2 regions of the Bacillus sp. N6 genome follow, and region 2 is predicted to be linked to the other one. Evidence: riboswitches for the same ligand, from Rfam matches in the RefSeq annotation. Region 2 holds a riboswitch; the other holds the start of a gene.

Region 1 (5,082 bases), 1.7 Mb from region 2:
GTTTTGTGATTTCTATATTACCTTTGTCAACCATTGCATTTTCCACTTGTATTGGGAATATGCCGTCCCCTGTTACATTTACTTCGAACTCTGTTTCTTTTAATTGGTAGCCTTCAGGCGCTTTCGTTTCTTTTAAAATATACTTCCCTGGTGCTAACGGTTTAGAGATTGCCTTACCATCTTTATCTGTAACAATATGTTCGACTACTACACCGTCTTTTACTATATCAAACTCTGCATTTGCTAATGGTTTTTCACCATTTTCCGAATCAATTTTCTTTACTTCAATTTGACCCTTTTGCATAGTATTTTTAATTTCAATTGTTTTTGTTTCTCCAGCTTGAAGTGTAATCTCTACTGGGCTTGTTAATTTTTGATATCCTTCTGGCGCTACTGTTTCATAAACTTTATACGTCCCAGGAGCTAAAGTTTGAGGTACTGAAAAACCTTTTTCGTCCGTTTTCAGTTTTGCAACAACTTCATTTGCACTATTTCGAACTTCAAATTCGGCACCTTTTAACCCTTTGTTCGGATTCTCAGAATCTATTTTATGAAGCGATACTGTACCATCTTTTGGAGCTTCAGGCGGCGTAATAGTTACTTCTTTTGATGTTAATATTTTATCATCAAAATGTAATTCCGCTTTATTAGGAATCTTCTTATCTACGTAAGAAGATAAGTCTGCATTATTTTTAATTTTCGCCTTGATACTAAGATTAATTATCTGGTCTTCATATGACTTATAGTCAAAATTCTCACCAAACGTAAATGTTACTTCACTTCTTTGCTTATCTATCTTTAACGTCCCTTTAGAAGTAATATCTTGGCCATTTTGATCATACACTTTTGCCTCTAATACTTCTAAAACATCTTCTAAATCATCACTAATTACCATTGATGTGTATTTAGGAGGATCGTTCGGTATATGTGTACCAACTTGGTATTGAATCACTTGATCCATTTGTGTTAGCTGCTCATTCTCTACAAGCTTGCCATTCTCATCAACTATATTTTTTTCAATACTAGGTGGATTATCGTCACCTGAACCGGTTCCCCCTCCACCACTTACGAATACTTGTCCTACTTTTTCTTCAGTTTTAATATTTTTACCTTCTAATTTCACAGTATTTTTATGAGGCTTTGCAGCAGGATTAGTAATCTTTGTTTTATATCTTAAAATATAACCTTTTGAACTGTCTGGAAACTCAATTGTAAATCCAGCCTTTGTTGCATTAATTTTAATGTTAGATAAATCTGCTGGCTTAATATTTGTTGGTGCATAACCATCTTCAAATACAGCCTCTTCTAATACTACGCTGTCTGTAATTAACTCATGCCCAGGTCCTAATGTATCTGTTAATTTAAGATCTTGCATTTCTGTTCCAGTTGCATTTACGTATACAAGCCAATCAGCAATCGAAGGATCTTCTTGATTATAAGAACCCCATTTCAATAGATTATCTGTATTGGGCTGTGGCTTCGGTCTCTCTGTCGTATTACTTACATTTACTTCTTTATTGACGATTTGACCATCAACGTTAAATTCTAATGGAATTTCTTTAACACCATCATATGCTTCTAGACCAAAGTAGAATTCTACGAATAAAGAACCTTTAATGTTATTCTTTCCTTCTACGTAATCACCCATAGTACACGTTAATAGACCCTTTTTCATCTCACATGTACCAACTGTTTTTCCTTCAGCATCTTTTAAAGGAAAACTCATATTCATAAGGTCTTTTCGAAACTCTTTTGGCATATCAATTGTGAATTGATCTCCACTTTTTATTTTTTCTTTAGCTGACCACTTCACTTCTACTTTCATACCATCTGAGGCTTGATACGGTTCAGATGTCGTGCCATCAGTACGGGAAATATTAATTTCATCCACTGGACTTTTCATCACAGCAGCTTGAATAACTGGAGCCCACACATTCAGCACTGAAAATAATACTAGAAAAACTAATGAAACCATTGAAATATGCCTTTTAGTACTTTTCATTTGCATAGTTCCCTCCTATTTTTTATATTTATATAACAAAAAAAGACCGTCCGGTTGCATCAAAAATGTGCAACCAGACGATCTTAGTAACCAATATGTATTACCGTAGACTCTAAGCTTTGCGGCCTATCCTTTCGAATAGTGTGCTAAAAATATCCTTTATTCTTTTTTTGTTTCATTTTCCTCTTAAACCAAATATTACTATACCGTCTGGACGGTTATAATTCAATACTCTATAAAATTGTTCTATTTTTCTAATAAAAAAAACAATTCACCACTACATTAAATAAGTAATGGTGAATTGTTTTCACATTATATAGTTAGTATATTCTATTTATACGAATTACTAATAAGAGCTTGAATCACTTTTTCTCTTAACTCGGGGCTTAGTCTGCCAACCCCTAAATATTCCGAATACCATAATCCATCTGCTGCTAATCTAATAATTGTTGCACAAACTGAATCTATCTCATCGTTTTCTATATTCTTTTGCAGTTGCTGAAATGATTGTTGTAATGGCTCAAGTAATTCAGGTTTTAACATGAATGCTGCCATCATACTACTAGACAACTCTTCTGTTCTTCTCTCATTACTTAATCTTTCCTCTACAAAAGAGCGAACCCATCTCCCTTTCCTCTCTGAGTCTTCCGCTACTCTATTGTAAATAGCGCCCTCATAATCCTCTATCCCTCTGACTATCATACCTTCTATTAAAGCTTCTTTATTTGCAAAGTGATACAATAATCCACCTTTACTTACACCCGCCTCTTTTGCCACTGCTTCTAAGGTTAATTTAGCAACCCCTTTACATTGCACAATTTGAGAAGCGGCCGCCAAAATCTTTTGCCGCGTTATGCTGATACTCATTCCTTTTTAAAACCCCATTTCTACTAAATTTATATAAATACGAATCTTATTTTTAATATTGTTGATTACTACTAAGTATTTTCTTTATACAACAAAAGCTTCATTACCTTTGAATTTTTAGTTACTTATTCTATTAAAAATTTCCATATCATTCAATATGATAACATTAAATATACAAAGTTGACTATACATCTATACTTTTATATTCATTGAAAATATATCCATAAACACGAAATGTATAAAAATTGATTATCCTTATACATCTAATCTATAATTTAAAGAGGTTTATATTTTCATAAAAATAAAGTGAAATTTTATAAGGATGATTCCATTGAAAAAATTTTCTATTAGTTATTTAATATGCTTACTGTTTTTTTCTATCATTGTGAATGTTTTACAGTATACAAGCGTTCCAAATTATGCGGATTCATGGGGGCCGATTTGGGTATCTATTATTATGCTTTCAATTCTTGGAAGTATTCCTGTTCTTATCGGTTGTTTAATAGGCGAATTTTGTTATAGAAAAATAAAAGGAAGTCACGAATTAAAAATCGGTATTCCTTTATTTATAGTGTTAGGTATTTCCTACAATCATTTCTTCTTTATGTTGTTTAACGACCGATATTTTCTATCCTTTAATTTAGAAGCCTTTTTGGAAACAGGCCTACCTATTACGTTATCATCTTTATTATTTTACCTTATAAGACGCCGTTAATTCTTTCATCATTACATAAAAAAATGTTATTACTCTTGTTACATCGAGTAATAACATTTTTATTTAAATCTATTTAACTAATTTGCTTCCAACTAGTATCCTTCATATCTTCGCTAGTCGGCTTTCTAACTGATTTCACAAAACATTCCTCGCAAGCACCAAATGCAATGAAGTTTTTCTGTGCTTATCTTAACGAGACTTCATTTGCCCCGCCTTCAAAGTCAGGATCGTTAAACTGTACCTCATCATCTTCCCAGTAACATATATTACAAATTTCATATGTACCTGGTGGTTCTTCTTCTATTGTTCTATACCCGCAGCACGGACATGTATATTTCATTCTGTTACTCCATTATTCATTTCTTTTTTCTCCCATATATTCCGGCCCATAAAGAATGTAACAGCGCAAATCATAGTTATTACCATGAAAGTAGTATTAGAATCCTCATATGTAGTTGGAATTCCAATCGTTACAGAAACAATACTAAAAGCTAAAAGTAAATATAATAATAAAGATAGAATATAGCTTAGTTTAAATCGTAAAATGATACCTCTAAACAATAGCTCACCAAGTAGACAGCCACCTAAAATGATAGGTACTCCGAAATATAATGTAAGGACTCCCATTTGCGCAGTAGATTGAATTATCTTACCGATTATGTTCGGCGAAACCAGCTCACTATTGTTTCCCATCCTATCATATAAATCAAGTGCCGTTACTGAAATAAAGAAACTTAATATAGAAAACGAATACGGTATTAAAAATTTGCTCACTCTCATTCACCTCACTTTTTTTGTTTCACATATATTATTCATTACTTTCACCCAAAAAAAAATAGCCCTCTATGCTAAAACATAGAGGGCATAATTTTTATATAAAAACCTATACCTTATCCTGAAATCCCCCCTAAACAGAACATCTAAACTATCTGTGCCCTATATTCTTTAGGGGATAAGTGGTTATTAGAAAGTAGTGCCTTCTTTTTTATAATATTCTTTTGAAACCTCTTCATAAAATGCGGCTGATGTCGCGTAGAAATACGGTGCTAACCATAAGAAACCGATTCCTATAGTAAGAATACTTAATATGAACCAGCCTAAGAAACTTAAGCATAGTAAAAAGTAATCCATTTTATGTCCATTCATCATATGACGACTCTCAGTAATCGCTTGATTCGCTGTATATTCTGGATGATCATTCAAAATAAAATATGTCATAGAATAAGAAAATGATTTAATAATACCTGGAATAATAAGAAGCAATGTCCATAGAGTCAAGTATACATACATTAGTAAATATGTTAAAAACGACTTCATCAACTTACTTCCATCGCTAAACCATCTAAATATATGACCAATGCGAGCATCAGTCCCACGAATTGCATTTAAAACAAGATAATAGGCACCTATTGTTAATGGACCAATAACAAGCATTACTATAATACTTACTGTAAGTGAATCACTTGCCTCTTCCCAACCCCAAAATACCGAGAAAATA
Region 2 (5,082 bases):
TTATAAGAAACATGATGTAGGAAAAATTGTATTACAAGTAATAACAAGTCTTCGCGAAAAAATGAATGAATTAAACGTACAGTTTATTTCTAATGTGGAAGAAAAAACAATAGAAGTTGAATGTGATGAACGAAAAATAAGAGGAGTCTTTTTATATACGATAAAAAATGCTTTAGAGGCAATGGAACAAGATGGCATATTACATGTAAGATTAGAAAATAAAGGGAAAGAGTATGTAATGATCAGCGTGATTGATAATGGTCATGGTATTAAGCAAGAAAACTTAATTCGTGTTACAGAGGCCTTTTATACAACGAAACAAGATAAAATTGGTCTGGGACTTACGGTAGCGAATCGAATTGTCGCCGAGCACCTTGGTGAGCTGCATATTTCAAGTGAAAGAGATACTGGAACGAGAATAGACATCATTCTCCCAAAGAAGTGTGGAAATACTGAAATCCAAGTGGAAGAAAAGCTAGGAGTTACCATATGAATAAAGGCTATATATTTAAAAACGAAGAAATAAAGGCGCTGAAAGCATTTTTAAGTTTATTTTTCATTATATTTTTTGTATATGATCTTGCTTATGAATTTATCGTACCGTTAATCGGTGGAGAGCAAGAAGGGGTAGGAGAGTTTGAAGATGGTTTAGGTTTATGGCTTTACTTTTTGATGGTGGTATTGTTTTGCGTTGGGATATACTTTATGAAATGGAAGAATGCTTTTGCGGTAAAGTATATTATTCTAATTGGCTATAATGTATTAGATTTTATCCATAACATTATGATTTATTATGGTAGCGATGCAGAATTTGACGGTGGAAATATAGTAGAAGGATTTTTTATTTTGTTTGCACCAATCTTTGTGAATAAAAGATATTTCTGGTTAATTCCAGCGATACTTGTCGGAAAGTATGCTCTTACAGGAATCATTATTCAATCTTCTCTCGTTTTAATCCCAATGGCATTATATAGCGTATTTACTATCATATGTTGGATTATATTTTTGAGGGTTCAGTCTTATGTTCGGACGCTTGAGATGATGGACAAAGAAATAAAACAGACAGAAAAACTAGCAGCTGTTGGAAAGATGGCAACGGTTATTGGTTATAAGATTAGAAGACCTTTAGCAAACTTAAAAAAACTTGTGAATAAACAAGCAGACAAGCATCCAGAGGATAAAATTTATAGTGATATTATGAAACAAGAAGTAGATCGGATTCATATAATTGCTACAGAACTTAGTGGATTTGAGAAATCTAAATCACTAGAATCAGAAACTCATAACATACAAGAAATTATCTCTTATGTTATTCGAGTTATGGAAAAGCCTGCTTTAAAACAAGGAGTCTACATACAAGGTATTTACAGTAAAGACTTACCATCGATTACATGTGATGAAAAACGATTAAAACAGGTCTTTTTTAATTTAATTAAAAATGCAATTGAAGCAATGTCAGTTGGCGGAACAATTACGATTAAAGTTACTGTAAAAGATGGAATCATCATTCAAGTGAAAGATGAGGGATGCGGCATTCCGAAAGATAAAATTCCAAAGTTAAATGAAGCCTTTTATACAACGAAAGAAACAGGAACTGGTCTAGGTTTAGTAGTTACAGAAAAAATTATTAAAGACCACAACGGTAAAATGAGTTTTGAAAGTGAAGTTGGGGTTGGAACGACGGTTGAGGTTATGTTACCACTGCATTAAATAGAAAAAACATCACTTCCAAATAAGTGATGTTTTTTCTATTTTATCTTGCTATTTGTGGATAGTAAAAATCTCATTTTATCGATAAAGAATGTATGATGTATTTCTAAGATCAAAATGTTTTTTTAGTTTTTATTATGGATTTTCAAGTAAAAAATTTAGACTATAAAAATTAATTGTTTTTTTCTAAAAAAACTATTTTCTTTTTTGGGTTTTAATGGTATATTCAAAACACGATAAATAAATACCTATTTTTGGCACACTATTCGAAAGGATAGGTCGCAAAGCTAAGAGTCTAAAGTAATGAAAATTACTATGATAGTCTGGTTGCAGTTTGGATTTTCACACATAGTTGTATGTATGAAAATCGAAGAGGCAACCGGATTTTTTATTGTCTCAAAAAGAAAAAATAAATGGGCACACTATTCGAAAGGATAGGTCGCAAAGCTAAGAGTCTAAGGTAATGAAAATTACTATGATAGTCTGGTTGCAGTTTGGATTTTTACACATAGTTGTATGTATGAAAATCGAAGAGGCAACCAGATTTTTTATTGTCTCAAAAAGAAAAAATAAATGGGCACACTGTTCGAAAGGATAGGTCGCAAAGCTAAGAGTCTAAGGTAATGAAAATTACTATGATAGTCTGGTTGCAGTTTGGATTTTCACACATGTTGTGATGTATGAAAATCGAAAAGGCAACCAGGCTTTTTATTTTCTAGGAATACACATTATGATTGTAAATTTAGCTGAACAATAAATTTAATGTTAGAAATATTCAGTTCATAAGAAATGAGGGAGGGAAGTACATTGCAAAATCAAATAGGTAAATTTGGGCGTATACTTCTCGCTGGAGGAATATTATTTACGCAAGTTGGTGTGCTAGATTACTCTGCAACGAAAGTTTATGCGGTTACAAACGACGAGCAAGGACGTTTTATCGTTCATATGGATAAACAAGAAATAAAAGTTGATGAAAATGTAGTATTAAAGATTACAAATACAAATAAACAAGATGCTAATATCGAGCTGAAATTATCTAATGAACAGCTGTTCAATGAAGCAGAAACGAAAAAAATGAACGAAAACAATAAAGCGATTCAAAACATTTCAGTAACAGAAGATCACATTGTAAAAATTGAAAAGAATGAACAAAGTAATTTTATCGGTGACGTATATGTAGTCATTCAAATGAAAAAAGCTGGAGAGTACAAATTTGAACCGATAGTGAAGTTTGAAGGGAATGAAAAGAAAATTGAATCTCCTTCTCTACATGTTGTAGAGAAAAAAGAGGTTTTAAATGTAGCCATTTCTGATGAAAATCCAAAGGCTTCAGAGGAAGTTATGAAAAAAGAAATAAGTGAAAAAGTGAAAGTATCGGAAGAAAATAAAAAACAAGAAATAAATTCTACTAATGCTGAAGTTCCAAAAGAAACGAAGACTTTAGCGAAAGAAAAGGTTAATGAAGAACTCGTACCAAAGGAAAATGAATTAAAAGAGAGCAATAGGATAAACGAAAATAATCAGGAATTACCTGCTATTCAAGCTGAGAAGGTATTAAAGAGCCAATCTCTACTAGCTGCTAGTCCTGTTACAAGTATTCTTAAATATCCAAATGTAAAGGTAATAAATAATAGAACAGGTGAAGGGCCTTCTATCTCGGGTAAATATGCTTTTAGATTTGTTTGGAGCCCACAAGTAACATATGAGGTAAAGGGTAGTAGCAATGACAGAACTGGTCAAAGTCAATATACATTTAGAAATTCAAATAGAGAACAGTACGTATTAGTAAAAAAAGCTGGTGAATATCAAGGGAAATGGATTGATGTCCGTATTAATATTCACTCTATGACAGCTTCATCTGTAGATGTTAAAACACCAATAACTAAAGGTGATGCAAAAAACTTTTTACAATTATATGGGAACGGAAGGTCAGGACAAACTTATAATGCTTCCTTTGAATTTTATGAACACGGAACAAGTAAAAAAGTACCATTAACGGCAATGTGGAATTTCAAAAGGATAAATAGTTATAAAAATGTAACGTTACGTAATGATGGTAGTCATTTAACGAATTTATACGTGTATGATACGAGTTCAATTAGGTATCAAGACAAAGGGAATAATAAAATCGAGTTTTCTGGCACAGCAGGTCCAGTAGCTACTCCAGAAGCAGATATGACAATTACATTTGATAATTTAACAGAATTACCGCTAGAAGTTAGATTAAATGCTTCAGGTGTTAATGTATCATACGACCAATTAGCGATTGCACAAATTGAAATTCCAGCTCCAAGTGTAATAGGAGATATTGTGGAAGATAATTCCCGTCAACTTTCTTATAAGGTATATCAAAATATGCCTGCTCAATCGAAAGAGATTCACTATGCGAAATCTTTTGTATTAGAAAGTGAAGTGAATAAGGATTTTACTGTGAATGATGTTTCCATTCAAGATGTGGAGAGTGGAGATGATGTAAGTAGCTTCTTTGATATTAGCAGGACAAACAATAAAGTCACTGCGGTTGCGAAAGTAAATGCGCTAAAAACAGAAGAATTCAACGGGAAAATTTATGAAATGACAATTACAGGTTCTCCTGTAAAAGGTGCTAATGTAATGAAATATTACAAAGATGGTTATCTTGAAATACCGGTGTCAGCTAAAAATTATTTAGATGGCGATAAGAATGGACAAGATAGTAATCGAGATGGAATCGCAAAAATAAGGTATAAAGGTATTCCAACTGGGAAACCAGTCCCACAAAAAGTAGTGCAAGGAACAGATTTAACAAAAATGGATATTTCTAAATTTGTGACAGATTTATCTGTAGATACAAATTTGGATGTAGATAAACCAATATCATTAGTGAAGTTAATCAATATTCCAGATACCAAAACAATAGGGAATCATACTGTAACGGTTGTAATTGAAACGAAGCAAGGTGTACAAGCGGAGATTCAAGTGCCGGTTACTGTCGTTGATGGGACTTTAAAGTTAGTAGACGTACCAAAAGAAATTACATTTGGAGATTTAACAATTCCATCGAAAACAACGACATACGCACCGAAGACGATTTCAAATCCTTTAAAGGTAACCGATGATCGTGTTAAAAAGCAAAAATGGAGTGTATATGTAAAGGAAATCACACCATTAACTTCAGCACAAAATGACACATTGACAGGAGCATTGATTTACAAACGAAATGGAAAGGATACACCTTTAAGTACTTCTAGTATAGAAGCATTCTCGTATACTTCTAAAAACGACGAGGAGGTTTTACTAAATTGGAAGGAAAACGAAGGAATTCATTTACAAGTAAAACCAGGGCCGAATGTCAAAGCAAATACTAAATATGCTGGACAGCTAGAATGGACA

Evidence for each region. A riboswitch is a leader RNA that binds a small molecule or an ion and turns the genes downstream of it on or off. The one in region 2 is predicted to bind cyclic di-GMP.
Region 1: it holds a riboswitch for cyclic di-GMP, as region 2 does, so the genes downstream of both, ACUXVC_RS05355 (SpaA isopeptide-forming pilin-related protein) here and ACUXVC_RS24005 (WxL domain-containing protein) in region 2, are expected to answer to the same signal.

Annotation. Positions count from the first base shown of each region.
Region 1 covers NZ_CM127843.1:1,027,843-1,032,924, reverse strand. The annotation lists gene ACUXVC_RS05355 (SpaA isopeptide-forming pilin-related protein) at 1-2,008, opposite strand, end outside; cyclic di-GMP riboswitch class I at 2,068-2,160, opposite strand; gene ACUXVC_RS05350 (TetR/AcrR family transcriptional regulator) at 2,333-2,869, opposite strand; gene ACUXVC_RS05345 (hypothetical protein) at 3,201-3,584, shown strand; partial or broken gene ACUXVC_RS05340 (CPCC family cysteine-rich protein) at 3,658-3,924, opposite strand; gene ACUXVC_RS05335 (hypothetical protein) at 3,921-4,364, opposite strand; gene ACUXVC_RS05330 (DUF975 family protein) at 4,548-5,082, opposite strand, start outside.
Region 2 covers NZ_CM127843.1:4,651,429-4,656,510, reverse strand. The annotation lists gene ACUXVC_RS24015 (ATP-binding protein) at 1-493, shown strand, start outside; gene ACUXVC_RS24010 (ATP-binding protein) at 490-1,710, shown strand; cyclic di-GMP riboswitch class I at 1,957-2,045, shown strand; cyclic di-GMP riboswitch class I at 2,117-2,205, shown strand; cyclic di-GMP riboswitch class I at 2,277-2,365, shown strand; gene ACUXVC_RS24005 (WxL domain-containing protein) at 2,518-5,082, shown strand, end outside.